Microbulbifer sp. GL-2: one gene and its partner. The protein of the gene in region 1 binds, or shares a complex with, the protein of each later gene. Links are inferred from orthologs where the notes say so. Each region holds a gene or a part of one and is shown on either strand. Other genes may lie near its edges. The genes, in order: groL and metK.

What was found.
Region 2: the proteins of groL (region 1) and metK are in contact, whole or in part, in a cryo-EM structure (PDB 8P4O), measured with the Escherichia coli proteins. The link is inferred for Microbulbifer sp. GL-2 from one-to-one orthologs.

What each region holds. Positions count from the first base shown.
Region 1 is NZ_AP019807.1:198,606-214,598, forward strand. Bases 6,048-8,919 are described here. They hold groL (chaperonin GroEL), read right to left. Parts: upstream 8,368-8,919; coding sequence 6,727-8,367; downstream 6,048-6,726. Other genes in these bases: GL2_RS00875 (DUF4886 domain-containing protein), read left to right, coding at 6,048-6,556; GL2_RS00885 (co-chaperone GroES), read right to left, coding at 8,416-8,709. In the rest of the region: GL2_RS00855 (response regulator transcription factor), read left to right, coding at 173-850; GL2_RS00860 (HAMP domain-containing sensor histidine kinase), read left to right, coding at 969-2,612; GL2_RS00865 (LamG domain-containing protein), read right to left, coding at 2,741-4,918; GL2_RS00870 (hypothetical protein), read right to left, coding at 5,002-5,466; more of GL2_RS00875, read left to right, coding at 5,825-6,047; GL2_RS00890 (FxsA family protein), read right to left, coding at 8,924-9,391; cfa (cyclopropane fatty acyl phospholipid synthase), read left to right, coding at 9,535-10,680; GL2_RS00900 (hypothetical protein), read right to left, coding at 11,324-11,776; GL2_RS00905 (SRPBCC domain-containing protein), read right to left, coding at 12,474-12,914; GL2_RS00910 (GNAT family N-acetyltransferase), read right to left, coding at 13,036-13,623; GL2_RS00915 (type II CAAX prenyl endopeptidase Rce1 family protein), read right to left, coding at 13,989-14,534; GL2_RS00920 (dihydrofolate reductase family protein), read right to left, coding at 14,654-15,214; GL2_RS00925 (DUF3291 domain-containing protein), read right to left, coding at 15,866-15,993.
Region 2 is NZ_AP019807.1:1,698,887-1,714,962, reverse strand. The notes cover bases 7,211-10,165. They hold metK (methionine adenosyltransferase), read right to left. Parts: upstream 9,321-10,165; coding sequence 8,100-9,320; downstream 7,211-8,099. Other genes in these bases: GL2_RS07475 (metalloregulator ArsR/SmtB family transcription factor), read right to left, coding at 9,393-10,165; ahcY (adenosylhomocysteinase), read right to left, coding at 7,211-7,998. In the rest of the region: GL2_RS07510 (efflux RND transporter permease subunit), read right to left, coding at 1-1,004; GL2_RS07505 (efflux RND transporter periplasmic adaptor subunit), read right to left, coding at 1,004-2,251; GL2_RS07500 (Tex family protein), read left to right, coding at 2,545-4,887; GL2_RS07495 (RluA family pseudouridine synthase), read right to left, coding at 4,954-5,625; metF (methylenetetrahydrofolate reductase [NAD(P)H]), read right to left, coding at 5,715-6,551; more of ahcY, read right to left, coding at 6,613-7,210; more of GL2_RS07475, read right to left, coding at 10,166-10,349; tkt (transketolase), read left to right, coding at 10,607-12,607; gap (type I glyceraldehyde-3-phosphate dehydrogenase), read left to right, coding at 12,694-13,698; GL2_RS07460 (hypothetical protein), read right to left, coding at 14,117-16,076. UniProt on the Escherichia coli protein: Catalyzes the formation of S-adenosylmethionine (AdoMet) from methionine and ATP.

The DNA of each region.
Region 1 (15,993 bases):
AACCTTGATCTGCTGTCTGGAATTGATACAACAACGAACAACCATATCAGTTTCGGCCATTTCTTAGGCTGCCCTTTTTAATTAGATAGTAGGCGAAGGATTAGTAACATAAAATCCAAAACAGCGCAGCCAGAAAAAATCAGCAAACAAAACAATTACCAATCATAATTTTATGCACATTTTCATCATTGAAGACGACATTGATTTGAGCCTGTACTTGCAAAAAGGGCTGAACCAGGAAGGGCATCGCGTTGAGCTAAGTCATGATGGAAAAACAGGGCTTTTGCAGGCTAGTACCGAGCCCTTTGATGTCATAATCCTTGATCAAATGCTTCCAGGTTTACATGGATTGAAATTATTAAAGGCACTACGCGGGATGGAGGTAGACACCCCAGTTTTAATGCTGAGTAACCTTGGAGAAGTTGACCATCGTGTAGAGGGCTTACGCAACGGGTGTGATGATTATTTAGCCAAGCCCTTTTCATTTGCTGAGCTTTTGGCCAGAGTCGAAGTCATTGGTAGACGTCGACCTCAGTCAGGCCCAAATGAGTCGCTCATGGTTTCAGACCTAAAATTGAATTTGTTAACCAGGCAAGCACTTCGCAAAAGCCGTGATATAGAACTACTAACACGAGAATTCAAACTACTCGAATACCTTATGCGTCATGAAGGGCAAATTGTTACAAAAACAATGCTACTGGAACAAGTCTGGGATATCCATTTTGATCCTAAAACCAACGTAGTTGAAGTACATATAAGCAGACTCAGAAGAAAAATTGACCAACCAACAGATAAACCCCTTATTCATACTGTAAGGGGGGCCGGATATGTCCTTCGCGCAAAAGATTAAGCTGCATAGGAGCTCAAGTTTTCGACTGGCAATTATCACTATCAGCTGTGTCTGCCTGAGCTCCAGTATTTCACTATTGACCATTTATTTACTGACAAAGCACTCCTTAACGAAGCCCATGCTTTCTAAAGTAGAGGGTATAGTTAACGACTCTATTATAGAAATCAATGACCAAGAATTTTTTCATCCAGAACTTTACCCTAAATTTAAAAAAATTGAGCCAAAACATTTTATCTACAACAACAGCTCGCCATCAAAGTTCACCATAGATTATATAACTCATTTTAAAATTCTTTTAGCAAAGCAGGGTTTAAGCAAACAGGAAGATCTTGCAGCTCGGGGTAGATTATTCGCACTGGGGGAGGATATCAGTCCACCACTGGAAAAAATCCCTTCTATTTTGGTGTGGTATCTCCTTAATAGTGAGTTCCCTGAAGATTTTCATGAATATATAGACAACCTCACAAATGAAAGATTTGAAGATTGGCCAGAATATGCTGAGAACATTAACGAGAATGCAACGTCACTTGCAAAGTATTATATTGAGGCTGAATATTTCCTTGACACTGAAGACCTGTGCGTACAACTTTTAGATACAAAGGGAAACAGCATTCTCAGCAATATTGATGGTTATAATCCAGGAAACTTACAATTAAGATCTGCCTACACGGTGATTTCAAATATAGCTCCAGCTCTTGGAGACAACCACAAACCGTATGTATGCCTTATGCAGGCTGCTCAGTTAAGTGATGGCGGAACTTTATTACTGGGTAAAAATTTCACCCGGGAATACCAGCTACTGGAAACTCAAAACAGAATTATATTTTATGGATTTTTAATTACCATAATCATCAGCTTATCCTGTGGATATCTTGTATCGCGAAGAGCTGTCAAAAGAATAAGCGATATCAACCAAGTATGCAGCCAGATTATAGCTGGAGATCTTAACAAGCGGATTTCACTTAATAACAATGGTGACGACTACGATCAACTCGCGCTCAATATCAATGCAATGCTGGATAAAATTCAACAGTTGATGACTGGCGTAAAACAGGTTTCTGACAACATTGCACATGATTTAAAATCCCCGCTTACTCGCCTACGAGGACAGCTCGAATTATTACTCCATATGGAAAAACCAGGTAAAGAGACTTTTGAAGCTATTATTGAAGAAAACGATCAGATCATAGAGTGCTTCAATGCCCTGCTGAGGATTTCACAAGTAGAGCAAGGCGCCCGAATATCTGCATTCCGGTATTTCTCTTTACATCGAGTCATTGATACTCTAGTTGAAGTCTATGAACCTATTTTCCAGGATCAAGGGATAGATCTTTCAATCAGTCTACTTGATGATCAATATGTAATCTATGGAGACAAGGAACAGTGGCTACAGTCTATTGCGAACCTATTTGATAATGTCATTAAATACGCACCAAAAAGTGGTAATCTACGTGTTAAGCTTTCAGCTCGATCCGAGGGGGATCGCAGCTATCTTCAATTACAATTGCATGATAGCGGCCCAGGAATTCCAAAAGATGACCAAAAAAAGGTGTTTGAGCGTTTTTACCGCCTGGAATCACATAGGCGTACGAAAGGCAATGGGCTGGGGTTAAGCTTGGTCATAGCAGTTTGCAATTTACACAAAGCCAAGATCAGCCTACAAAATTGCAATGGACTACTTGTAAAAATAGATATTCCATCAACTACTCGCTCACCCAGCCATACATTCCCAGGGTCAGAAAAAATGGAAATCTCTGTATAGCAACGATCATAAAAATGGCGGCAGGATGTTACTCAAAAAGCCTGGAGTTTACAGTTAACATATAAAAAATTCTTACTAAAGCAAAACAGCAACCCTTGTGGATAGCTGTTTTGCTTTCTCTCTAAGAATTAATCACCACTAACAGAATTACGTATAATCTCAATCGCAGAGTCTTGGCTTGTCGATACAGGCAGCCATACAATCAAGGTTGGAGATCCATCAGTATCTCTAATGATACCTGTTTTTACCCCGGACGAAACTTCACTATTGAATCTAACTTCCGGGAGCTTATTCGACCCCCACCGATGAATTACCAATACGGGATTTACCAGAGGATTAGTATCACTAGCCTTTGCGATCAGGGATATCACCTCCGATGATTTCGCAGCAGTCATGTGATAAGCCCTTTCATCCGTTTCAAAAGTCACTGTATTGTTTTCAACACCTTTAGTCGGATCGATTTTCGGTGGTGAAATCCATGACTTTGCCAGCCCCTGTAAATCAGACGCTGTTCCCTGTGTAAAGCCATACATCATGGAACCTGTTCCATACTCAAAAGCCTCCAGGTTGCCCACAGCAAAATGTGATACGCGGTCATTGGCAACAGAAAACCGACCATCAGAAGGAATTTGAGCTACCGGCCAGTGATTCCACGGACCAGCAAAGGGAAAAACACTTCCCAAGAAATCAATATATTTGGAACTTTCTTCGTTAGAGGATGGAAAGAAGCCTCCAGCCTGGCTTACACCGAAAACTTTCCAGCTCGTTTGGCTATTCAATACCGCTATGTTACCGGGCAAAGGAGTAGGGTCCCCGCCATCACTCGGTTGACTCAGAGATATGGGGTAAATCACATCAGAACTGTCACCCTTAAGCCCTGCAATCGAAACTGCATTATAATTCAAAAAGTCCTCAGCCTTTTGACCGGGCCCTAATAGCCACTGAAAATCTTGGTAAAACTCAATTCCGCCCTCATCAGCTACAGGATGATAAAAAACATCCCTGATTGCCACTCCATCGGGATATATCGTATGCACTTCATCAATGTAAGCAGTATCCATAACCAGTGAGTCAAACACGTCCGCCGCTGCATACCGCCAGTGGACTTTAACCCGTGCAGACGTATTTTCAATCATGCGAACATGGGTGCGTAAGGCTGCCTTATCGGACATATGCTCAGCTAAAGAGACAATCGGATTGACTGAAGCTGGGGTTTCAGGGTCGTCTGGATCGGGAATCACCAGCTCTACACTCTGGTCAGACATCCATCGGTTGTCCGTCACCAGGTTCATGCCATGTGATGTCCCTCGCCAATAGACATAACTAATTGGCTTGTTATCAAAACGGACAACAATATCCTCATTTTCTGTAACCCTCCACAAGCTATCCCAAGCATCATGAAAATCTAGTTTGGTATAAACCCCACCAAATTTTTGTGGATATTTTTCCAAGTCAGGCAACTGGCGCTTCGTAACACTGGGGTCAGGAGTTTCCTTTTGCGCTGATATAAATCCATTATAGCTATCACTAAAATCCTTAGCAGTAAGAGGTTGGTCATAAATGGCAATTTCGTCTATTGCTCCCTCAATACCAAATAGGCTTGAGAAATGGTTGTATTCATTTAACTCACCTTCCCTTACCCCATCAGTGGCCGGTAAAGCTGTATTATTCATTCCAACAATCAATGGCATATCAGGAACTGATAGTTTAAGCCCTAAAGATTGACTTTTATCTACTAACCCATTGATATAGAGCGAAAGACTACTGCCTGCAGAAACGCCCACATGAACCCATTGATTAGTCGGAATTACGCTGTCCGAAACCAGAGTTTCACCATTCGCGGTAAACAAAAGGTTGCCACTGGAATTTACCCCAAAATAATATCCCTGCCCCCCAACACCACTTGATTGGTGAATAATAGGAGCATTATTCCAGGGATAAGCAGCTAGATTGATCCATGCCTCAATAGAAATAGAGTCATTAAATACAGGCACTTCATCCTGGGCAACCACCACAGCGGACCTATAACCGTCAAACAGTAATGCCGAACCGGATACCCCCCCTACCCAATCACGGCCATGGCTATCAATATACCCAGTTGCCAAGTTTATTTTATCGACCGTACTTCTACCCTCCCCCTCATCAAACCTCCAGTGAGCCCTGGGCTGGCCAGGAAGTACGTGGTTTACAATTGGATTTGCCCCCTTCTGAATGGTATCTACCATTAGCTCTCCAGGCTTATTGTTAACATCAATAATACCGTTTTCTGTGAGCCGCATAGTTTGCAGGACAGCGCCCTTACCCATATCCCAATCTGTGACATTATCAGTGCCAGGCCGGTATAGCCTGGTTACATTACCATCAGAACTAATCGTTAGTATCTCGTGGACTACCCCTCGGGGTCCCTCCCTTTCATAGCATCCGCTTCCGGGAAGTAGCGCCAGTGGATAACAACTTTTTTGTCTGACTGCTCTAAGATACGGACATAGGAAAAGTCATTTGATTGATCAAAGCGAGTATTCGCCTCATCTGGGATAGCGGCCAAATGTTCTATCGGTGCAGAACCATTCCCAAAATACCAAACTGGCCGGTAGCTATTATCACGGGATAAAATTAGTCTACCTTTCCCTTCGAGATTTACAATGATATCGGCATAGGGACCTGTGATCTTTTCCGGAATATCCGGTGAACTCACACGAGTATAATATGCAAAGAAACCAGCCGATGTATGACTCATGTCTACTTGTGGGCTTTCAAGCTCAGGCACCTGAACTCCACTAGTGCTATCCGAATCCTTACAGCCAAGTACTGCGATACAAACAGCCAGTACAAGGTTACCTTTTGACAGTAACATTCCCACTCCTTCCTCTCATTTATTGACAGATAAGTCTAAGAGAACAGCTTAACGTCAGGCTGGATCGAAGATTACTTCGATGTAATCTAACTCCGGATATAGCCGGGTTGTATTCCTTGTATGTCAAAGCCCCTTCAATTGCATTATCAGAAATAAGATAAAGCCACATCCGAAGCTGGCCTTCCATAAAGAACCATTGAGCTATAAGCAGAAAAACACGAAACTTTGAAACGAGGCTCACAGAAATAAATTCTGGGTTGATTTACCTTGAAAATCTTTTAATGGCAAGGCTGCCCCAATGATAAAGTTACAAGGTCATCAGAAGATTCAGGTATTACTTTTTGTTCTATTAGGAATAATGGGAGTTGTTTTTTTAGCAGCACAAAAAAAGCAGAGCAACCAGAATGCTAACAAATATCTTTCTGTTCTTTTTATCGGCAACAGCTACACTCAACCACTTCCCCCAATAATCCAGTTGATCGCCCGTAATAATGGAACACTAATTAACTACCGATCCATTACCCCTGGAGGTTGGACCCTAAAGAAACACTCTCAATCCAAAGTAACTTTAGAAGCTATTCGTGAAAAACGATGGGATTACATAGTGTTACAGGAGCAAAGCCAGCTCCCCTCTTTCGCTGAAGAGCAGAGACGTAAAGAGATTTATCCCTACGCCGATAAGCTTGTTAAGGAAATCCGGAAGGCCAGTGCCAAACCTCTGCTTTTCCTCACCTGGGGCCGTAAGCATGGAGATATTCACAATATTCCCGATGATACCCGCAGCGAAATGCAAGCCCGTCTATTGGAGGGCTACCAGAATATGGCCAAATTAACCTCCTCAAAAATTATTCCGGTTGGCATTGCCTGGGAATCAGTCATATCCACCAAAGATTCTGATATCGACCTGTACACTCATGATGGGAGTCACCCCAATCATAATGGCATATACCTTTCTGCTGCTGTATTTGTTTCCCACTTGTTAGATTCATCGCAACTGATTTCCGCAGATCTAAACGGCTTACCTAAGGAGACAACTGAATTTCTTATACGGCAGACTAATACACTGGAATTTAAACTAGAGTCCATTTGACATCTTTACAGCTCTTAGTCTGAACTTATTCCATCAACTCCATCGGGACACAGTTCACTTCCACATAAAAAGTCAGCAACTTTGAAACTTCCCAACTCTATCTCAGCCTTTCCAAGACAAAAAAAAAGCCCCGCTAATGCGGGGCTTTTTTGAAAGGCTTTAAGGCCGGCTTACATCATGCCGCCCATACCGCCCATACCACCCATACCGCCCATGTCAGGAGCAGCCGGCTTATCTTCCGGAATTTCTGCAACCATGGCTTCGGTGGTGATCATCAGACCAGCGATAGAAGCTGCCGCCTGCATTGCAGAGCGGGTTACCTTAGCTGGGTCAAGAATACCCATTTCCAGCATATCGCCGTATTCGCCAGTAGCAGCGTTGTAGCCGAAGTTACCTTCGCCTTGCTTGATCTTGTCAACAACTACTGAGGCTTCGTCACCAGCGTTGGCTACGATTTGGCGCAAAGGCATTTCCATAGCACGCAGAGCAGCTGCGATACCGTGGTTCTGATCTTCGTTGTCACCAGCTACAGAGATAGCCTGGATAGCGCGAACCAGAGCAGTACCACCGCCAGGAACAACGCCTTCCTCTACTGCAGCGCGGGTAGCGTGCAGAGCGTCTTCAACGCGGGCTTTCTTCTCTTTCATTTCCACTTCGGTAGCGGCGCCTACTTTGATTACCGCAACACCGCCAGCCAGCTTGGCTACGCGCTCTTGCAGCTTCTCTTTGTCGTAGTCGGAAGAGGACTCTTCGATCTGTGCACGGATCTGGCCAACGCGAGCTTCGATGTCTTTAACATCACCAGCGCCGTCAACGATCACAGTGTTTTCCTTGGACAGGGTGATGCGCTTGGCAGTACCCAGGTGCTCCAGAGTGGTACCTTCCAGCTCCAGACCAACTTCTTCAGAAATTACAGTGCCGCCAGTCAGGATAGCGATGTCCTGCAGCATGGCTTTGCGACGGTCGCCGAAACCAGGCGCTTTAACAGCCGCTACTTTAACAATACCGCGCATGCTGTTGACAACCAGAGTTGCCAGCGCTTCGCCTTCTACGTCTTCAGCGATGATCAGCAAAGGCTTGGAAGCCTTGGCTACTTGCTCCAGCAGGGGCAGCAGGTCGCGGATGTTGGAGATCTTTTTGTCTACCAGAAGGATGAACGGGCTGTCCAGCTCGGCAGTCATGTTTTCCTGGTTGGTGATGAAGTAAGGAGACAGGTAGCCGCGATCGAACTGCATGCCTTCAACTACGTCCAGCTCATTCTCGAGACCGGAACCTTCTTCAACGGTGATTACGCCTTCTTTGCCAACCTTCTCCATAGCTTCGGCAATGATGGTACCAACGCTCTCATCGCTGTTCGCGGAGATAGTACCTACCTGGGCAATAGACTTGGTGTCGGCACAAGGAGTGGCCAGGCCAGCAATGTGCTCAACCGCTGCGGCTACCGCTTTGTCGATACCACGCTTCAGGTCCATCGGGTTGAAGCCTGCGGCTACAGATTTCAGACCTTCGGTTACGATTGCCTGAGCCAGTACGGTAGCGGTAGTGGTGCCATCACCCGCAGTGTCAGAAGCTTTGGAAGCAACTTCTTTCACCATTTGCGCACCCATGTTCTCGAACTTGTCTTGCAGTTCGATTTCTTTGGCTACGGAAACACCGTCTTTGGTTACGGTAGGAGCGCCGAAGGACTTGTCCAGGACTACGTTACGGCCTTTAGGGCCCAGGGTAGTTTTTACGGCGTCTGCCAGGATGTTTACGCCTTTCAGCATTTTCTGACGAGCGTCGTCACCGAAAATTACGTCTTTAGCTGCCATGATTCTTGTTCCTCAAATTCTTTTTGCGAGTAAAGTTAAAGGCTGGCCTTAGCCTTCCAACACGCCGTAGATGTCACCTTCGCTCATGATGATCAGCTCTTCGCCATCCACCTTGAGGGTATTGCTGTCGGCGTAGCGACCGAATACAACAGTGTCACCTACTTTGACAGACAGTGCGCGAACATCGCCATTGTCCAGCTGCTTGCCCTCACCCACGGCTACCACTTCACCCTGGTTTGGCTTTTCTTTGGCAGCGCCTGGCAGCACGATACCGCCAGCTGACATCGCTTCTTCTTCCTTACGGCGTACTACGACGCGGTCGTGTAAAGGACGAATATTCATGGATAAGTTCTCCATTGAGTCTTTTTAAGGTTTTCCAACATTGGCGGTACCGGCCCAAAGGGCCAGTAACCTCACCCCTCCCTGTTTCCCAGAGGCGGGGCTTAAATCTCAGTTGAACCCTATCTATGGGCGCAAGAATGGATTTCAACACTCCTTGGTGAAAAAACTATAAAAGTGCCGAATGAAACTCAAAAATGTGCACTATTTAACCAAATCAGTCTTTGGGGCGCTTGTGATCCACAGAGTTCTGTTTATCCCGTGAGTACTCACCCTCGATGGTATCGGAGCCACGTTTGGAGGAATGGGGCTGGTGTGGACCACCCGGCTGCACAATAGTGACATGGCGTAAAATTCTCCCCAGTAGCAGTTGACGCAAGCCAGGTATCAGGCAGGCAAACCCCAGGAAGTCGGTAATGAATCCAGGAGTCAACAGTAGTGCGCCACCAACGGCGAGAAAGATACCCTCTACCATCTCCTGGGCAGGGATATCACCGGTGCGCATCTTCTCCTGGGCGCGCGCCAAGGTAGAAAGCCCCTGGCGACGCAGCAGGGTTACACCAATGATGGCGGTCAGAAATACCAGGCCGATGGTGGGCAAGGCGCCGATTTCTCTCCCAACGGTGATCAGTACCCACATTTCAAGCACAGGTAGGACTATAAATAGAAGCAGCAAGGGACGCATAGAGAGAATTCCTGATGTAGAAGCCCCTGGTTGATCTAGGGCTTGGGACATTTTCAACATGCTGTATTAAATGGAGTGGGGAGGCAAATTATTCAAGGGCGCCACAATCAACCCCACGATAACCAGGAGAGAGGGAGGCTTGAATGGCAAGCGAGCAGCAGGACGCCATAGAGGTGCCGGCCATTGGCCGCAATCGCCACTTTGTTGATGAAATTTTGGCCGAAGCCGACATCCGGATAAACGGTGACAGGCCCTGGGATATCCAGCTCCATAGGGAGGAAGCACTCGATGAGATAGTCGCCCGCCACAGTATTGGGTTGGGAGAGACCTATATGCGCGGGGACTGGGATGTACAAGCACTGGACCAGTTTATTTACCGGCTTCTGGATGCGGATCTAAGCCGTCATATCAGTAATTGGCGCAATATTTGGCCTTACCTGCGCAGCTACCTCCTTAACCTGCAAAGCCGGCGCCGCGCCTTTGAGGTGGGTGAACACCATTACGATCTGGGTAATGAGTTCTATGCAGCCATGCTCGACAGCCGCCTGACGTACAGCTGTGGCTATTGGAAGGATGCAGAGACCCTCGATGAGGCCCAGGAAGCAAAACTGGACCTGATATGCCGCAAGCTTCAGCTTGAACCGGGAATGCGGTTACTGGATATCGGTTGTGGCTGGGGAAGCCTGATCGGCTACGCCGCACAGAAATACCAGGTGGAATGTGTTGGCGTAACCATATCTCGCGAACAGAGAGCCTATGTCGCCGAGCGCTATGCCAACCTGCCGATCACCGTTCACCTGCAGGACTATAGAATACTGGATGAACCCTTCGACCGGATTGCCAGTGTCGGTATGTTTGAACATGTAGGGCACAAAAACCACCGGGAATTCATGCAGGTTTCAAAACGCTGCCTGAAAAAAGATGGAATTTTACTGCTCCACACCATCGGTAAAGCCAGACCCGTCCATACCGACCCCTGGGTTGAGAAATATATTTTCCCCAATGGAGAGATACCGGCAGCCAGTCAAATCACCAAAGCCGCCCAAGGGCTACTAACCTGTGAGGACCTGCATAACTTCGGCCCGGATTACGATAAGACCTTGATGGCCTGGCATGAAAATTTTGAACGCAACTGGCCCCGTTTTGCCGACCGCTATGGCCGACGCTTCTATCGTATGTGGCGCTACTATCTTCTAATGTGTGCCGCATCATTTAGGGTCCGTAGAATGCAGTTATGGCAGTGGATGCTGTCAAACAACAAGCCCGGTGGTGTGGAACGCATTTGCTAGATAGGGATGGCCCCGATTAAATGTCGAGCGTTACTGTTAACTAGCATATTGTGGTTCCAGTACATAAACCTCTCGGTAGTGACACTTAGGCGAAGCCACTACCGGGAGATTCATTCGAGCCTTACCGCGACCATTTTGGCTAACCTTCGGTTCTTCGAACATCTAATACAACAACACTTACCTTGTTAGTGATCCATGCGGTTAATTTAATAAAAATTATCTTGCTCGTTCGACAGAAGCCAGAATATCACACGCAAGTTTTGGCGACCTTTATCGATTTGTACTCTCCGCACTGTTGGCTTTGATATAAATCTCCAGCTCTGTGATTAGTCTGAAATTCATCGGCAGAACTAAAGCGAAGCGACGGCTTTATTGTCAGCCGCCTCTACTTGTATAGTTGTTCTTTCCTGATTCTGATATTGAAAATCATTTTCGCTTAGGGGTAAATTGAGATCTAACCTCGGCGGCCACCGAAAGCCTTGTTCATCACCGTCCACTACAGTACCGGCTCATAAAGAGTGATAAATGAAGGAATATCAGCGATACCCTCTGCACCGGGTAATTCGATGCACTTATGTGCAGAGGTGGGGGAGCAGCGGCCAGGAAAAGGGTCTAAATATTAACAATTCGGTGTAGCGCCTAATTATAAACCTGTGCCTGCTGTGCGTAATCTGTGGTACATAGTCACAACGAATCTTCCACCTAAAACCAGCACTAAAGAAATTATAAATACAGCAACGTATCCATAATTAATAGTTCCCAGAGAAAAAAGCTGGCCAACAACAACACCCACGGACTTTAGAGCCCAGTAAACTCCTATAAGAAATGTGCCAGCCACCACCAACCCCGCCTCTGAAATGGCGGCATCCCCATCGCTCGAGACGATGGTTTTACGAGCTATCTTAGGAGCCAAAATCCAGAGAACTATGCCAATGACAAATGGAATTACCACCCATCCAGCAACGGAAATAATGGGTATTGATTGTCCGCTATCCGAAGATTTTAGCGTAATGATAAACGGCAAAACATTCCCCAAATTATTTAGAACGAGATATGCCGCTAAAATTTTTATTGCCAATTCTGAAAATTGCATCATGGTTTCGGCCTATAGAGCTATAGCTTTGGAGCGGCAGGACCAGCAGTATAAGTCAACCACCCCAGCCGCACATAATTTGCCTGACACTTAATATCACCTTGCTAGCATTTACTAGCAACAGGGCAGCCCCCTCCAATTTGAAAAGTAAAACCTTAATACCATCAATATTTCTCGCCACATTCGAACCAATAATATTCTAAACCAACCTCAATTGACGTCAGCCACCCTCCTCTCACACCTAATCAAACCACTTTTCTCATAAAAAAATCTTATTTACCAAAATTTAATTCAATAAATCACAAAGCACGCATCTCCGCTTAAGATAGGATTTCCTGTTCGTGTAATGCTACAGACTCAGTGCATATAGACCGAGAAACCGCGGAGTAATTTGAAGATCTAGCAGTGAAGTGCACCATTTACCTTTTGACTCCATTTCGTTCGTATATGATTCAATACCAAAAGATACTGACTTATTTATTCTATCCTTTGCCTCCAAGAGATTTGATCGTAGAATCTCCCACATCTCTGCAGGACCACCACCTTCAATGTTACCAAAAGTCTCAACACCCACAAGCATCAAATTATCTAGCTCTATAAATTCCGGTTTCATCATCAACCCGCAAATACGTGAAGAAAAATAACTCAATTTCCTAGGATAAATTAAAGCGTAGATCAGGTTTAACCTAACAGTAGTTTATTATGCACTGACGCTTTCGTTAAGGACCTTTATCAGACGATCTATATTTTGCTCATTTGCAGAGCCAGCTCTTGCCTTTACAGCTTGTGCTGTTTCAGCATTTTCAAAAACTTGCTCCCAAGTTAAATATGTACCATCACCTTCAGGGATCAGGCGTATAGTAAGCTTAAAATTTGGAGGGCAATCATGATGGATCACAATTTTGGAATTGGGCACTAAATCCTCGAAGAAACTTTCATTGGGGTAGTCGATACCATCCGGACTATGCATTATAAATTTCCAACAACCGCCAGCAGTGAACTCAAACACTTCGAAAGTATTAGTAAATCCTTCAGGTCCCCACCATGCTGTCAATAAATCAGCAGATGCAAAAGCGCTATAGATTTCATTAGGTGAGAAAGCTAAGGTTCTTGAAGTTCGCAACGTTCTGTCGTCAGTCATGCTCATAACTCCGATCTACTTGAATTGTGTTGTGTAAAATGCCCCACACATAGGCAGGTAAAATGCATCTGCGTCTTGTTTGTCCAAACGGCCATAGTGCTGCCGCAGTAATATGATACTTTCAAAGTGTGCACGTCATCAATATACAGCCTCCATCATGGGGAATAAGCTTATGAGGCTCCAGTTTTATCTTTTTAATACTTTTAAATCCATGTTTCTTGTAAAATTTAATAGCTTTTGTGTTATCAGAAAATACTATAAGACTTAACTCAGCATAATCTTCACTGCTTGCTTTTATTTTTGTATATTCGAGTAGTAATTTTCCGACTCCAGCCCCTCTGTATATTTTTTCAACACACATAGCATCTAGAAAATAACTCCCCTCAGCTCTGGTAGAATAAAATTCACGAAACCTCTCCAAACGATCTGGGGGTAAAAAATTCACTAATTCATCAGTTATACAATGAAATTGTGCGGGATATGACAAAGCCATCCCGATGATTTTTTGATCAGACTCAGCAACAATACAACTGCGGAATGTATGTGGATAAATATCTTGTTCTAAGCCATCAGATAGTATTTGGACAGATGACGTATTTGGTACTAATTCATGGAATAAGTACTCTAAAGCTCCATCTGAGGCTTTATAGTCAAGCTCCGCGATACGGTAACTGTCTTCCTTCTTTCCTTGTCTATAGTTCACATTCATCTCAGCCACTCTGGTTAAACGTACGACTCAAATAACGTTTCCAACAGGGACGGGCGGAGCATTTGAATGCGAACCGCGCCGCGTAGGCAGGACAGCCTAACCCTGACGGAACTGGGCGAACCTGCTGGCCTTGTATGGTTGCTCTTCTCTAATTCTGATACTGAAAATCCTTTTCACTAACGGATAAATTGAGACCCACCTTCGGCGGTCACCAAAGGCATTCTTTATCACAGTTCGCCGCTGTGCCGGCTCATAAAAGACCGATAACCATTATAAATGCGATAAGCACTCACCAGGCATAACTCGAATAATCATCTTGGCCTCGAGCCCGAATAATAAGGCGAAGATAGGTTATTTAAGGAACCTCAAGAAATCAATGTCGTTATCGATTCTGTCTGGTAGAAACCTCCGTAAGCAACGAGTGGCAGATGCCAGGACGCCCATACAAGTCCGCTGACGAGATAGGGGTTCTTAACGCCACCACCTACCAACTTTGGCAACAGGAATCCGCGCCATCCGAGCTCTTCCCCAAATGCACCAATCAAGCCAAGCACTAAGACGGACAGTAGAACAGGGCTGAGTCGGATCAGTTGTTCAAATGATACCAGCGAGAATTGCCGGATATCGATGGCTGCAGATACCAGACCCGTTAGCAATACTAATAGGAATGGAATTGCGACGGCATAGACGTAGTAGCGTCCCTTTCCGATCCGAAAGCTGACATCTTCATATCCAGATTTCAGGATGAGTCTCAGTAATATGGAAAGAGCGCCAGGGATGCACATCAGGGCGACTATCCAGAGCGGGCCGAAGTTTCTGACACCCCCGCTGGCGATGATAAACGCCTCAAAGCTCCAACTAATTGCAAGCACTGAGACGATGAAGACTAATGCTTGGTTTCTGTCGCTCATCATATCTCCGCATTTTCAACGGCTAACACCCCTGGTAAGGCGCAAAAGTATGTTGACTTGGCTTTTGCGCCTTTTGCAAAAGGCATGACGACATATTTTTGTCGTTCTTTACCGGTTTGTTAGCCGCGGACACGCCGGTAGTGCAAAGCGACCACGCCACTCTGTAGTGGTTTCGCCGAGACCAGTTCGAGCTGGCGCGCGCTCGGCAGCCCACTCTGGTACAGAGTCGGGCCGTGCCCAGCAATCCTAGGGTGGACGAGAAATTTGTACTCGTCGATCAGATCCAGTCGATCAAGTACTGTCGCGAGCTTGCCGCTGCCAAGAAGCACACCAGTAGGGGTCTCGTCCTTGAGTTTCTGCACACTCATGCGAAGGTCGCCGGCGATATGGTGGCTATTGCTCCATGGGTAGTCCTTTCGCGTCGACGATACCACATACTTCGGCTTTGCCTCCAGCTTGAGCGCCCACTCGCGAATCGCGAGTGATTCTCCCATGTCGCCGCGCGCAACCGCCGGCCAGTAGCTCTCCATCATCTCGTAGGTGACTCGACCCCAAAGCATCGCACCGCTCTCATCCATGAGGCGTGTAAAGTAAGTGTGTGTCTCGTCGTCGGCGATACCTTCCTGGTGATCGACGCACCCGTCCAGCGTAACATTAATACTGAATATCAAGAATCCCATACGGCCAGTCTCCGGCTAACTCCGCGCACGTCGGCGGTTGAAACAGAGCGAAGCAGGGTATAGGCCATCCCAGCCTGCGCCTTTTACGGGAGAAAATTGCTCTTTGTTAAATACTACCCCTTCCCCCATGGGTAATCTGGTGGAATGTAGCCCTCTACTCTTTCCATTTTTAATAAAGATCTTTTACCAAAAACCGTAGAATATATACTCGATGAAAGCTAAGAACCGTCTGGGTTTATAGTGATACTCTCCACCTTGAATTCACCATCCAAAGTTAGGTTGAATAATGTTCCTTGCTGCGCGCCACACCTCCAATAGCCCCATAGATTATTGCGACCGGATTCATGTTTCTCAAAAGCAATTGCCTTCGGGTGAAACGCTACAACCTTACTTATATATGATCATTCGTCTTACTTAGATAGATCATAAAAGGCCCGCAGCAATTACCAAACATTGCTGATGCTCCAAATATAATTTTATCTACTACACCATCGTCATTTAAATTGCCACTATATATATCCGTAATCTGTTCTAACCTGGCTTGAAAATAGAATCAGGGAAAAAACCAAATATCTATACATTTGATAATTCCTTTTTGGATTAATGCCAGATTCAGTGGCAAACAAGAAGGCATGTCCGCTGATATTTTTGTTATACTGCGTCCGTCAGCTTGGAGAGATTTAAAAAAGGCTTAGCAAACGTAAAGGCTTCACTGCTCGGGCCCTTACTTTGCAGAATTGACAATCTCCCTGTACCCTCTTTGACTGTCGGAATATGAC
Region 2 (16,076 bases), 1.5 Mb from region 1 along the record:
GCATTGGTGGTCAACAGGTTCATACGGCCTTCAAAAGCCTTGGAGAAATCGAACCAGATATCAAACTCCATTCCCGGCGGCAGCTGGGTCCGGGCTTCGGCCATAAAGACTTTGATGCGTTCTGCGGTACCGACTACGTCCAGAGGCTCCCCCTGGACCACCCTCAGGTTCATGGCCGGGTTACCGTTAAAGAGGATGACGTTGTTGTACTCTTCAAAGCCATCGCGCACAGTAGCCACATCCCGCAGCAGCAGTACAGAACCATCGGCACGGCTGACTACTGGGATACGCTCGAAGTCTTCAGCGCTATAGGCCTGGCCACGTGTCTGTACCTGGATGTCACCTCGATCCGAGCGCACCATACCTGCGGGCAAATCCAAAGAGGAGCGACGCACCGCGTCTGCGACATCGTTAAAGCTCAGGTTATAGCGGCGCAGGTCCAGCTCGGAAACTTCAATCGACAACTCATCCGGACGTTCACCCCAGATATCCACACTGCGCACACCGGGAATCAGGGTGAGTTTATCGCGTAAATCCAGGGCAGTTTCCTTAAGCTGTCTCTCGGAAACCGGACCGCCGATGGCGATCATCATCAGTTGGGTATCCCACTCCTGCATGCGGATTACCGGGCGCTCAATCCCTTCGGGGAAGGTGTTGATACTGTCTACCTGCACTTTGATATCGTTGAGCAGGCGCAGCTCGTCGTAACCGTCCACAGCTTGAATTTCAACTGAGGAGTGGCTGCGGCGGGAAGCAGAGTTAACCTCTTTAATCCCTTTAACTTCAGCGATAGCCTCTTCCACGCGCACAGTAACCTGCTGCTCTACTTCTGCAGGGCCGGCACCAGGGTAGGAAATCTCCACTTCGACAATACCCGGCTGGATTGCCGGGAACACTTCGCGGTCAATGCCGCTGATACCAAAAATACCGCCGATGATAATCATGATCATCAGCAAGTTAGCGGCCTTGCTGTTACGTACGAACCAGGGAATGATGCCGTTCATCAGTGGCCTCCCTGAGAAGCATTATTCGTCGCCGCAGTGTCGCTGACTGCTGTAGCCGATGCCTCAGGACTACTTTCCACACTATCGACCAACCCGGCCGGTTTCTCATTCAAAGGGTTGGCGGTCAGTGCCATACCTTCACGGGAGTACCCCAGGCTGGAGACCACCACGCGGTCGCCAGTGGCGATCTCCCCGCGCAGCCATACCTTGTCACCGATGCTTTGTAATAATTCCACCTCTTTGAAAATGAGTTTGCTCTCCTCATTCAATACCAGCAGGTGATCTCCTTCGTGCAGAGCCTGACGCGGTAATTCCACCACATCATCGAAAGTTTTACCGGCGATATCCGCCTCTACAAAGAGGCCATTCATCAGCGGCGCATCACCTTCATAGGGGTTCTGTACCTGGGCCACAGCAAAGATAAAACGACTATTGGGATCAATACTCGCTTCAGTGCGTACCAACTGCGCACGCCACTCGCGCTCGCGCCCGGCTACTACTGCCTGGAGCCGTACTTCAGGACCGTTTTCGATGGATCTACCTAGTGGCAAGTCGAGCAGGGCAAGCTGCTGGTCAGTCAAAGGCAAACGCACCTCGGCAATACCGGTGCTATGGATTTTTGCCAGCCTGGTACCCGGGGTGATGTACTGGCCCAGGTCCACATAGGTTTCGACTACGCGGCCGGCAAAAGGCGCTGTTACTGTTGTGCGCTTAAGGTCAAGTTTCGCTTGATCGCGATCCGCACCTGCAGCCGCCACTGCGGCTTCCGCGGCAGCCAGGTGGGGCTTGCGCAGGAACAGGGCATTGGCGGCCTCGCTACCCAAGTCGCGCCACTCGCGCTTGGCTTGTTTGGCACGACCCTGCTCCTGAGCCAGAGCAGACCTGGCATCAGCCAGCTGTGACTCGGCACGGGTCACTTTATAGGCGTAGTCAGCCTGCTCAAATTTGAGCAGGGGCTCCCCTGCGGCGAAGAAGCCACCAGGTACAAAGGCATCAGCCACACTTTCGATAACACCACCGACGCGGGCCACCACTTCAATTTCATGGCGGGCATGCACAGTGCCCTGGCTTGGTACTAACAGAGTCTGACGGCCCGGCTCCACATAGAGAACATCGGCAACTGGCGGCACAACGGCTTCTGGTGGTTTCTCTTCGGGTTTGGGTTTAAGGAGTACCACTGTAGCAATGGCAGCCGCCCCAATAACCAAAACGGTAAGTAATAGCTTGTTCTTGCTCGAAACTTTCACAGGTACCCTCTACCCCAATCTTGTGACCGAAACTGATCAAATTTTAATTAGCGCGCATTCTACAGGTGTTCGACGCGGCTAAGCGTGTATTTAGATGCAGGTTGCCGCAGGAGTTTGTGTCCTATCGCAAACCTTCCTCGCGACGCCTGGGTAACGCATAATGCCTAACCCAATTTACCGTTGCAGGAGAGGCAGCCGGGCCGCACAAAGCCAAGGAAACCGACAGGCTTGTTCCCGGTCAAACCCCGCTCCTAGAAGTACGAAATCCCCCGGAAAACGGATGTAAACATCAAATGCTGGATATCAACGTTCGCATCGCCGAAGAACTCAATGTACGCCCTCAACAGGTCACAGCCGCAGTATCCCTGCTCGATGAAGGTGCTACCGTGCCATTTATCGCCCGCTACCGGAAAGAGGTGACAGGGGCCCTGGACGACACCCAACTGCGCAACCTGGAAGACCGGCTGCGCTACTTGCGCGAACTGGAAGAGCGACGCGCAACGATCCTGAAAAGTATTGATGAGCAGGGCAAACTCTCACCGGAACTGGCACAACAGATCAACAGTGCCGATACCAAGAACCGCCTTGAGGACCTCTATCTCCCCTACAAACCCAAGCGCCGCACCAAAGGGCAAATCGCCATCGAAGCGGGCCTTGAGCCATTGGCTAACACGCTGATCAACGATCCCAGCCTAGACCCTGCGATAGAGGCGCAGCAATATCTCAACACCGATAACGAAGACACCTCCTTACAGGTGAAAGACATCAAGGCAGCTCTAGACGGAGCGAAGTTTATCCTGATGGAGCGTTTCGCCGAGGATGCCGAGCTGCTGGGCAGGCTGCGAGATTTCCTCAAACGCGATGGCCAGGTCAAATCCAAACTGCTGGACGGCAAAGAGGAAGAGGGAGCCAAATTCCGCGATTACTTTGAGTACGCTGAAGACTGGTCCAGGGTACCGTCCCACCGCGCCCTGGCCATCTTTCGCGGTCGCAACGAGGGTATCCTCGCCATCAGTGTGGGACTGCCGGAAGAAGAGGGAGCCTCTCCTACCTCCGGCCACCCCTGCGAAACCATGATCGCCAGACACTTCGATATCAGCGATGAAGGGCGCCCAGCGGACAAATGGCTTGGCGAAGTAGTGCGCTGGACCTGGCGTATCAAGCTACTCACTGCACTGGAAACCGACCTTCTGGGTGAGCTGCGGGAAAAAGCGGAAGAAGAAGCTATCAAGGTTTTCTCCCGCAACCTCAAAGACTTGTTACTGGCGGCACCTGCAGGACAAAAAGCTACTATCGGCCTGGATCCGGGCCTGCGCACAGGGGTCAAAGTAGCCGTGGTAGATGCCACTGGCAAGATACTGGATCACACTGCGATCTTCCCCAACCCACCACAAAATCGTCACCAGGAATCCGCTGCTGTCATCGCGGCACTGTGTAATAAATACAATGTGGGCCTGATTGCGATCGGCAACGGCACTGCCAGCCGTGAGACCGACAAGTTTGTCGGCGAGACCATTAAGCAATACAAGCTTGGCGCACAAAAGGTAGTGGTGAACGAAGCCGGTGCCTCCGTGTACTCCGCCTCCGAATTTGCCGCGCGGGAGTTCCCTGACCTGGACGTAACTATTCGCGGCGCTATCTCTATCGCCCGCCGTCTGCAGGACCCGCTGGCAGAACTGGTTAAAATCGAACCCAAATCCATTGGTGTTGGCCAATATCAACACGATGTGTCTCAGACACAGTTGGCGCGCTCCCTCGACGCTGTAGTGGAAGACTGTGTAAACGGTGTCGGTGCAGAGCTGAACTCCGCCTCAGCGCCACTGCTGGCCAAAGTTTCTGGCCTGACTGCCTCTATCGCCAGCAATATCGTCAGCTTCCGGGATCAGAACGGCGCCTTTAAAAACCGCAAGCAGCTGATGGAAGTACCGCGCCTGGGGCCCAAGGCCTTCGAACAAGCCGCTGGGTTCCTGCGGATTAATAACGGCGACAACCCTCTGGATAAATCCGGTGTACACCCGGAATCCTATATCGTGGTAAAACGTATTGCCGAGAAATGCGGTCGTGAAATCAACAGCCTGATCGGTGACTCCGCTTTCCTACGTCTCCTGAATCCAGCGGACTACACCGACGAAAAATTCGGGGTACCCACCGTTACCGACATCATCGCCGAACTGGAAAAACCCGGTCGTGACCCACGCCCGGAGTTCCGCACCGCCCGCTTTGAGGATGGCGTAGAAGAAATCAAAGACCTGCGTCCCTCCATGGTACTTGAGGGTACCGTTACCAATGTCACCAATTTCGGTGCCTTTGTGGATATCGGTGTGCATCAGGATGGCCTGGTACATATTTCCGCACTCTCAGAAAAGTTCGTCAAAGATCCCCATGACGTTGTAAAAGCCGGCGATATCGTAAAGGTGAAAGTAATGGAAGTGGACGTAGCGCGTAAGCGCATCGGCCTCTCCATGCGCCTCTCCGATGAACCAGGAGAACAGGGTAGTGGAGGTGTTAAAAAAGGTGACCAGCGGGAAAATCGCCAGGCCCAACGCTATGGCAAGCAACAGGGAAATCGCCCGCAGAAGGGAAGCCAAGGCAGTATGGGCGACCTTCTCTTGGCGGCAATGAAAAGTAAAAAATAGCAGAAAAATAAAAAAGGCGATTATTTAATCGCCTTTTTTCATCTCACAAAATCAAACTCATATTGACTAAATGTTCCTCGCAGAGAACTCTCTTGGAAGTTCACTATTGAATTGCAACATTTCTTCTTTAACAGGATGAATGAACTTCAACTCACTCGCATGCAATAATAACCTGGAAGCTGCAGCCACGGCCTCTTTATGAGCATAAAAGGGATCCCCCAATATCGGATGACCTATTGCCTGCATATGCACACGCAACTGATGCGACCGCCCAGTGATTGGCTTCAATCGAATCAAGCTGCAACTATTTGAATTGGAAATTTTTTCCCAGTGAGTTAAAGAAGGTTTACCAACTTCAAAATCCACAATCTGTCTCGGCCTGTTTGGCCAGTCACATATCAGCGGTAGATCTACTTCACCAATATCAGTTTCAGGTACGCCCCAAACTCGCGCGAAGTAGGTTTTGTCGACTTTACGTTTCTGGAAGAGTGTACTGAGCGCTCTGTGTACCTCTGGGCTGCGAGCCATCACTACCAGTCCTGAAGTATCCATATCTAAACGATGTACGATCAAAGCTTCCGGGTAGTGCTCCTGTACCCGGCTGGCCAAGCTATCCTTATGGGCAGGATCGCGGCCAGGCACACACAGAAGTCCACTCGGCTTATCCAATACCAACAGGGAGGGGTCCTTGTAAACTACAGTAAAATAGGGTTCAGTAGAAGGACAATATTTACGCATTTATAAACTCTCAGAATATGCTGACTGATATCGTCCCTTCTCTGTAAACCGGAAATATTTTTAACTACCCCAGCCAGAAAACTATTTTCTTACTTTTCTAAGCCCAGGGACTGAAGGATATATGCTGAGGCATCGGTCTTATTCATTGTGTAAAAATGTAATCCTGGCGCACCACCTTCCAGAAGCGTTTCACATAGATCCGTAACCAGTTCGAGACCCAACTTGCGAATATCCTCCGGATTCCGGTAACTCTCCATACGCTTTTTCAACCAGCGCGGTATTTCTGCACCACAATTACGGGAGAAACGCACCAAATTATCAAAATTGAGAATAGGCATTATACCGGGATAAATCGGTGCATCTATTCCTGCTTTTTCACATTGATCTATAAAATAAAAATAGGAATCCGGGTTATAAAAATATTGCGTTAAAGCACTATTGGCTCCTGCCTCGAATTTACCCTTTAAATAGCGTATATCATCATCATAGCTATTGGATTCCGGGTGTATTTCCGGGTAGGCGGCAACTTCCAGATGGAAAAGATTGCCTGTATGGCGGCGGATAAACGCCACCAATTCATTCGCATAGACCAGCTGCGCTACGGCCCCCATACCAGAAGGCATATCGCCTCTCAGGGCCACGATACGATTTACACCCGCCTCTTTATATGTATTTAATAAATTGAGGATTGTTTCTTCTTTATCACCACCAAAAGAGAGATGGGGCGCAATAGAAATGCCGTCACGACGCATATTGGTAACAATATTCGAGGTCGTCTCACGGGTAGTGCCGCCTGCGCCATAGGTGACAGAAAAAAACTCTGGATTAAATACCTGTAAAGCCTCGCGGGTTTTATGCAGTTTTGCGCGACCTTCGGGGGTTTTGGGTGGGAAAAACTCGAAACTGATGCGAATGGGATTTTTCATTATATTTTCCAGGCCCTCCGAAATTCAGGTGCCGGCATAGCCGACACCTTTTTAAAGGGAATTAGTATTTATAACTTTCTGGTTTGAACGGACCGTCCACAGAAACACCGATATATTTAGCCTGCTCTTCAGTCATTCGGGTAATCACACCACTAAAGCCTTCTACCATATAGCGGGCCACTTCTTCATCGAGGCGCTTGGGCAGCACTTTTACGTATAAAGCAGATACCTTTTGATCCCCGGGCAAATCAGCGAACTTCTCGTCAAACAGGTGGATCTGTGCAAGGACCTGGTTGGCAAAAGAGCCATCCATAATACGGCTGGGGTGACCCGTGGCATTGCCCAGGTTTACCAGACGCCCTTCAGACAGCAGTAGCAGGTGATCATTGGTTTCGCTATTACGTACCACTTTATGCACCTGTGGCTTCACTTCCTGCCATTCCCAGTTCTCACGCATAAAGGCGGTATCAATTTCATTGTCGAAGTGACCAATATTGGATACCACAGCACCACTTTTCAGAGCTGAGAGCATATGTGCATCGCACACATTGGCATTGCCGGTAGTAGTCACAATTAGGTCAGTATTGGCTAACAACGCCTTATTGATACCTTCCGTAGTACCGGTATTGATACCGTTAATGTAAGGGGATACCAGTTCAAAGCCGTCCATACAGGCTTGCATGGCACAGATAGGGTCAACCTCGGATACTTTTACAATCATGCCTTCCTGACGCAGTGAAGCAGCGGAACCTTTACCCACATCACCGTAACCGATTACCAGTGCTTTCTTACCAGCCAACAGGTGATCGGTGGCACGCTTGATGGCATCGTTCAGGCTGTGACGACAACCATATTTATTGTCGTTCTTACTCTTGGTAACAGCATCATTAACGTTGATCGCAGGCACCTTCAAGGCGCCTTCACGCAGCATGTCCTGCAAGCGATGTACACCGGTAGTGGTTTCTTCGCTGATACCGTGGCAATTATCAAGAATAGAGGAATATTTGCGGTGCAACAGTTCGGTAAGATCACCGCCGTCATCGAGAATCATATTCGGCTGCCAGCCGGCAACATCGGCACCGACGGTGCGCTCCAGGCACCATTCGTACTCTTCCTCAGTTTCACCTTTCCAGGCAAATACCGGGATACCACTTGCGGCTATAGCTGCGGCAGCGTGGTCCTGAGTGGAGAAAATATTACAGGAAGACCAGCGTACTTCAGCACCCAGGGCGACCAGGGTCTCAATCAAAACCGCAGTCTGGATGGTCATATGGATACAACCCATGATACGCGCACCGGCGAGTGGTTGTTCCGCGCGATATTTTTCCCGCAGGGTCATCAGCGCCGGCATTTCGCCTTCGGCAATCTCGATTTCGCGACGGCCCCACTCGGCCAGGGAAATATCCGCGATTTTAAAATCTTTAAATTCGGTGCTCATCTGGTTCATGTTCTTTCAGGTCCAATAAAATTGTTAATACTTTTGAGCATATCGCCCTTAGTGGAATGGCCACTAATCCAGAATTTTTTAGCCACTGTTTTATAAACGGATTACAGTCCGGCCTGAGTGCGCAGGGCATCTACCTTGTCAGTTTTCTCCCAAGGGAAGGCGGTAAAGGTTTCGCTGCGCTCCTGTCCATTACTGTCCACCCAGTTGTAGGTATGAGTGAAAGGGTCGCGACCAAAGTGACCATAAGCTGCTGTCAACTGATACATGGGGTGCAACAAGTCAAGGGACCTGGAAATAGCGAAGGGGCGCAGATCGAAATTCTCACGTACCAGCTCTACAAGCTTTTCTTCCGGAATATTACCGGTGCCAAAAGTATTGATAGCAACGGAGGTGGGCTCGGCCACGCCTATGGCGTAGGAAACCTGGATCTCACAGCGCTTGGCCAAGCCGGCGGCAACAATATTCTTGGCCACATAGCGACCGGCGTAGGCTGCAGAGCGATCTACCTTGGAGGGGTCCTTGCCAGAGAAAGCACCTCCTCCATGACGTGCAGAACCGCCATAGGTATCCACAATAATTTTACGCCCGGTTAAACCACAATCGCCTACAGGACCGCCAATGACAAAATTGCCGGTTGGGTTGATATGGAACTTGGTGTCTTTATGCAGCCACTCTAGCGGCAGGGTATGGTGCACGATCAACTCCATTACGGCCTCGCGCAGATCGGACTGACTGACATCCGGGTTGTGCTGGGTGGAAAGCACCACGGCATCAATCGCACAGGGGCGGCCCTGTTCGTCATAGCGGAAAGTCAGCTGACTCTTGGCATCCGGGCGCAGCCAGGGCAACAGGCCAGACTTGCGCGCTTCCGCCTGACGCTCCACCAGGCGGTGAGAGTAATAGATCGGCGCCGGCATAAAGGTCGGGGTTTCATTGGTGGCGTAGCCAAACATCAGCCCCTGGTCACCAGCACCCTGATCTTCCGGCTTGGCGCGGTCAACGCCTTGGGCGATGTCCACAGACTGCTTGCCGATCACATTGATCACACCGCAGGTCTCGCCGTCGTAACCCACATCGGAAGAGGTGTAGCCGATATCGGTAATCACCTTGCGCACCAGCTCTTCAAGATCCACCCAGGCAGAGGTGGAGATCTCACCGGCAATTACCGCAATCCCGGTTTTCACTAAAGTTTCACAGGCAACGCGGGCCTGCTTGTCCCGAGCCAGTAAAGCATCCAGTACCGCGTCGGAAATCTGATCGGCAATCTTATCCGGATGTCCTTCGGACACGGATTCTGATGTAAACAATCTGTATTCACTCATGTGAGAGTCTCCATTTATTCCGCCGCGGGCGGTTAGCAAAATTCTTGTTCTGACAATACGTAGACATTGTCGTCAGGGTTTAACAAATTCTCGTATCTGGATCTGGAAGCCATTGCGTAGGGCGCTGTAAACACTGCGCCCATCATTCAGGCCGGCACTCTGTGCCCAATCACTCAATTGCTCCGGTGCAAAGCCCAACCACAGGTCACCACAGGCTTCCCTGGCCCAGTCCTGACCGTGCTCCTGTAGCTCAGCCACCAGCAACTGGCCACCACTTTTTAATGCGCTTTGCAGGTCGCGGAAAATCTGTGCCGGGTCCGGGGTGTGATGTAACACCATGTTTACCACGATGGTATCCGCACTGGCCGGACGTGCTGCCGCTGCGCGCGTATCACTGCAGACAAACTCAATATTGTTAAGCCCCTGTTCATCGGCGAAAGCCTGCGCGCGCTCTAGCATGGCCGATGACAGGTCAAGGGCCGTAATCGTGCCGAAACGTAGTGATAATTCCTGTAGGAACTCGCCTTCTCCGGGGCCCACCTCCATCGCATGGCGTCCCGACTTGAGCAGCTGTGCCACCTGGGGACCATACACGCTATAGCTAGCGATCAGCTCTTGTTGCTCGCGGAAGCGGTTACCGTAGTCGGCAAAGAAACGGCGAGAAGCTTCGGCGCGCTCCTCAGAAACTCGCTCCACCGATTGGGCGCGCTCTGGAGACAAAGGTAGTAGGTCGAGATTCGCAAACAATTGTTCAAGAAGTGGAGTGCCTCCCGTACGCCGATAAAAGATGTTGTTGCCTTCCCGCCGTTTACTCACCAGCCCAGCCTGGGCGAGTACCTTCAAGTGATGACTCAAGGCGGGTTGGCGCAGGTCAAAAATACGGCACATCTCCAGAACGCTGTAGGAGTCCTGGCTGAGCAGGCGCAAGATCTCAAGCCGCAGGGGATCTCCTGCGGCCTTCAGGGTCCCCGCCAACTGCGGTATTTCCGCACCAGGGCTGGGTTCAGGGGTGGGCTGGGATTCAGACATGCGGACGAGTCTAGCAGTCGCCGGGGACTATATCAAAATATATTGATATAGCTTTATAAAATTATTTTGATGTAGATAACAATAAGCTGCTTAGAGGTACCCACCCGGAAAATTGCTGCTGTACTTAGTGGCAATTTTTCCAGCAAGCCTTTGCGTGGGGCAGGTCTTTACGGGAAAATACGCCCCCATTTTGTCGTCGCGGGAAAATGCCTATAGAGCGGCACCGCGGTCTATCCGAAAACCAGAGAGCTCTTCCTATGTCTTCTACCCCCTCTCGCACAGACATGGCCAATGCCATTCGCGCCCTGTCCATGGATGCGGTTCAGAAAGCCAACAGCGGCCACCCAGGTGCGCCTATGGGTATGGCGGATATCGCCGAAGTCTTATGGAATGACTACCTGAAGCACAACCCAGCCAACCCGGAGTGGGCCGACCGCGACCGCTTTGTGCTCTCCAACGGCCATGGCTCCATGCTGCTGTATTCACTGCTGCACCTGTCCGGCTACGACCTGCCGATCGAGGAGCTGAAGAACTTCCGCCAAATGCACTCCAAAACCCCGGGCCACCCGGAGTACGGTTATGCGCCCGGCGTTGAAACCACCACCGGCCCCCTCGGCCAGGGCATTACCAATGCCGTCGGCATGGCGCTGGCAGAGAAAGTACTGGCAGCCCAATTCAATCGCCCCGGTTATGAGCTGGTCGACCACCATACCTATGTATTTTTGGGTGATGGCTGCTTGATGGAAGGTGTCTCCCACGAGGCCTGTTCCCTGGCCGGCACTTTAGGCCTGGGCAAGCTGGTTGCCTTCTATGACGACAACGGTATCTCCATCGACGGCGAAGTCGAGGGCTGGTTTACCGACGACACACCCAAGCGTTTCGAGTCCTATGGCTGGCATGTAATCCCCAATGTAGATGGCCATGACGCAGTTGCCATCAAGGCCGCCATTGAAGAAGCCCGTTCAGTTACCGACAAACCCACCATTATCTGCTGTAAAACAGTGATCGGTTTCGGCTCCCCCAACAAGCAAGGCCGCGAAGAGTGCCACGGCGCACCTCTGGGTGATGACGAAATCGCCCTGGTACGCGAGACCATCGGCTGGTCCCATGCACCTTTCGAAATTCCCGAAGATATCTATGCCGGCTGGGACGGAAAAGCCAAGGGCGAAGCCCAGGAAGATGAGTGGAAAGATATCCTGGCCGACTACCGCGAAGAGTTCCCAGAATTGGCAGCCGAGTTCGAACGCCGCATGAGTGGTGAACTACCAGCAGATTTCCTGGTGAAAGCCGATGAGTACATTAAGCAATGCCAGGAAGACGCACAGAAAATTGCCTCGCGCAAGGCGAGCCAGAATGCACTGAATGCTTACGGTCCGCTGCTGCCTGAAATTCTCGGCGGCTCTGCCGACCTGGCCGGTTCCAACCTCACAATCTGGTCTGGCTCCAAGGGCGTGAGCGCTGAAGATGCCTCCGGCAACTACATCTACTACGGTGTCCGCGAGTTCGGCATGAGCGCCATGATGAACGGCATCGCCCTGCACGGTGGTTTCGTACCTTACGGTGCAACCTTCCTGATGTTTATGGAATATGCACGCAACGCCGTACGTATGGCCGCGCTGATGAAGCAGCGTGTCATTTTCGTCTACACCCATGATTCCATCGGCCTTGGCGAAGACGGTCCCACCCATCAACCGGTTGAACAGCTCAGCGCCCTACGTTCAACTCCGAACCTGCACACTTGGCGCCCCTGCGATGCCACTGAATCCGCTGTGAGCTGGAAGATGGCTATCGCACGAAAAAACGGCCCCAGCACCTTGGTATTCAGCCGTCAGGGCCTGGCGCCACAGAAGCGCGACGCCGCACAGCTGGCACAGATCGAAAAAGGTGGCTATGTGCTGTCCGACTGTGACGGCTCCCCGGAAGCGATCATTATTGCTACCGGTTCTGAGGTAGAGCTGGCTATGGCCGCTCAAGAGAAACTCGCTGGAAAGAAAGTTCGCGTAGTCTCCATGCCCTGCCCCGAAGCCTTTATGGAACAGGATGAGTCCTACCGCGAGTCTGTACTGCCCTCTGCTGTACGCGCACGGGTGGCGGTGGAAGCCAGCCATAAAGACTACTGGTACAAGTTCGTCGGCTTTGACGGCGATATTGTGGGCATGAGCACCTTCGGTGAGTCCGCTCCCGGTGGCGAACTGATGCAACACTTTGGCTTCACCGTAGAAAACGTGGCCGAAACCGTTGAGAAGCTGTTGAAGTAATTTCATGCTTTAGCTGAGTGCTTCCCGTGGTTTTGTACTGCGGGAGCATTCAGCATATTTCAAAACTCATACCCGGCTGCACTTCTATGACAACCCGACTCGCAATCAATGGCTATGGTCGCATCGGCCGCTCTGTTCTGCGCTCCCTTTACGAATCCAGCGCCCGCGATACCTTGCAGATTGTCGCCATTAATGAGTTGGCAGACTGCGCCACTATTGGGCACCTGACAAAGTACGATTCCGTACATGGGCGTTTCGCTGGTGAAGTCTCTGTAGAAAATGACACACTGGTGGTCAATGGTGATCGCATTGCGGTGACACATCACGAACAGCTCGAAGACCTAAATTGGAAGCAGGAAAAAATCGATATCGTTCTCGAGTGTACTGGCAGCTTTAAGGAACGTAAACACGCCGAGATGCATTTAGCAGCAGGGGCAAAAAAAGTTTTATTTTCCCAGCCCGCCAGCCGCGATGTAGATGCCACCATTGTTTATGGTGTTAACGATCACACTTTAAATGGCAGCGAGGCAATAATATCTGCTGCCTCCTGTACCACCAATTGCTGTGTGCCAGTGATCGCGGCACTGGACCAAGCATTTGGTATTGAGGCTGGAGTTCTAACCACTATTCACTCCGCCATGAACGATCAGCCAGTAAGCGATGCATACCACCACACCGATTTAAGAAAAACACGCTCCGCTGTTACTTCAATTATTCCTGTCGACACCGCTCTGGCCCGAGGTATCGAACGTATATTGCCGCATTTATATGGAAAATTTGAAGCCCAGGCCATGCGCGTACCCACGGTTAATGTCTCCGCTATTGATCTGTCTGTGCAATTACATAAAAGTGTGAGCCAGAGTGAAATCAATGCCTTATTGAAGTCCACAGCCGCGACAGAGTTTAAGGGCGTACTCGGCTTCACCGAAGAACCCCTCGCCTCCTGTGACTTTAATCACGACCCACGCTCAGGGATTATCGATGCCAGCCAGACACGGGTTGCCGGTGGTAAATTAGTGAAGATTTTAATCTGGTTTGATAATGAGTGGGGGTTTGCTAATCGGATGTTGGACGTAACCAAAATTATTTAGCACAACTGCAGGAGAGTTTTTAAAAAACGTCACCAAAAAGTTAGTAAGCTCTCAGAAAAGCACTGATTTATGCTGTTAAACCGGCTATAGCAAGTTGCGCTCAAAGCAGATATTAGATATTTTTTACGCTAAAATATCTCTTCAGCCACTACAAACTATTTTTTGGCATTCTCATTTATAAAAAGATCTTATTATTCGGCCACTCCTTATTGTAGTAAAACCCTCAATATTGGCCACCAACTTCAAAATAAAATTTATTCACTAATCCACCTGATTAAATTAAAGATATTTCGCAAGAAGTTTCTTCACTAATGAACGCAATTCACCTAAAATAATTCAGGTCGATCTATTGAAAAAAATGCGCAATAGCGGCACTATCGTGCCGCCTCCTTAAATTAACACCAACATTATAAGATATTTACTTAATACTTGGGAAAATAACGGGCCTTTCACTAACTTTATACATAAATGAATTATATATATGACCACTAGAAAAGATGTCACTCGTCAGATCTGATAAACCAGGAAGTTCTTGACGTTTTCCACTTACAAAGAACTTCAATTCCTTTCTCATCCAGAACAACTGCTGCTCTTTTGAGATATGTGAAAGATCCCACTCTCTTTCATTAACAAGTAAACACTCTGTGTTAAATTGTGTGTCCCATTCATTTGGTATACAACTCCCGCCTTGTATTTTCTGGTAAACCCTAATAAGTAAATTTCCATCACCAGAAAACTTCCAAAGCCCCTTATAAATATCAAACTCTTCAGCCTCTAACTTTCCATCAAAATTTGAATCGAAAGTGCTTATTCGATTTACTGTACCATTAGAATTTATCTCAAACCAAGAGTGAACTAGTGGTTGCGTAAAGTGCTGTCTAAACTGATAAATTCCCTCTACTGAATTTTCTTGCCAAGAATCTAAATTTTGGGTCAACACAGTATCAAAATCTATTATCTGTCCTCTCTCTGACTCCTCCAAAACAAAGGTTAATTTTTTTTCATTATATATATAGTCCAGAAAGATATAGGTAAACTTACTTCCAGTAGAGGCATCCACAACTATTTTTTTATCATCTTCTAGGCGCCATAATCCTGATACCGTAGTGTTTACCCTTTTCCCATCACCCTCAATTCCAGGAATCGATATATTGACAGTTCCCCCAATCCCAAACTCTCCGGTAAAGCTCATATCTAGAACGTTTACTGAAAACCAGGGGGAAACTTCCACTACTGGATTTACAATTTCCCCGGCCATAGCTGGTATTGGAAAACTATACTCTTGCTCTAGCTTCAATGATTCAGAAATTTTTATTGTTCTTGATGAGCGAATTGCTGTTTCTGCATAAATTTCACTTTTCAAATCAAGATCAGTATCTTTTTCATCAGGAGAAATATCATATTCATCAACATTTAAAATAATTGATGAAATAACATCACCATCCATCAGCCACACTAAACTATTAATTAAGATATGGTTTTCTACATAATGGGAATCAAAAGCACTTACATACCTTATTAAATCTGCACCTTCAAAAATAATGCCCTCGTCAATCTGCGACCATGTAAAATTAGCATGATCAACTTCCCCATTAACTTCACCAGTCCCATCAGGATGTAAGACAAGCCTCATTCGCAAAAACGGGAGGTAATAAGTGTCTGCTATTGGTAAATTGACATTAGATGTGTACCCAACCAAATTACCATTCCTGATCATATCTGATTGCATTTCTTGAAATAAATCCGGCAATCTTTTTTTTGTGTTATATACAAAAAGAGAGATTGCAGATTCACTTTCTGCTAATTCATATACATGGTTAAAACCATCCGGAAGAAAAAGACCAACATCTTCCATTATATTTTTATTATCGGCAAAAAGCTTAATAGAAGTAGCCACATCAAAAACTATTGAAGCATCAAGTTGTTTTAGAGAAAAAATTAACTCTGAATCGGATTTTATTTCCCCTTTATTTCTGCCTTTAAGATGTGCGGAAAGGGCTGTAGAAATACTTGTGATATTTACTTCATTCATTTCAGAGTGCACTAGGACCTGATCTTCGCCAGCTCTTTGTAACAACTTTTCCATGGAACCAAGGTTACTGAAATATTTTACTTGGCTTATACCAGGGAAAATCGCTTCAGCACTTATAAAATTGTCTATTTTAGATTCATTAACCTCTATATAAATAGAATAATTCCCTAATGAATCAACATCACCATGGAATTCAGTATCACCTACATGGAATTTTACTTCAACGCCTGTATAGCTTGCGGTCTCCACATAACCTTGGATAGTTAAGCTCACGGTATTTTCTGGCTGCTCACCACTATCAGGGACTTTATCACTATCTTTTGACGAGCTTCCACCTCCCCCACTG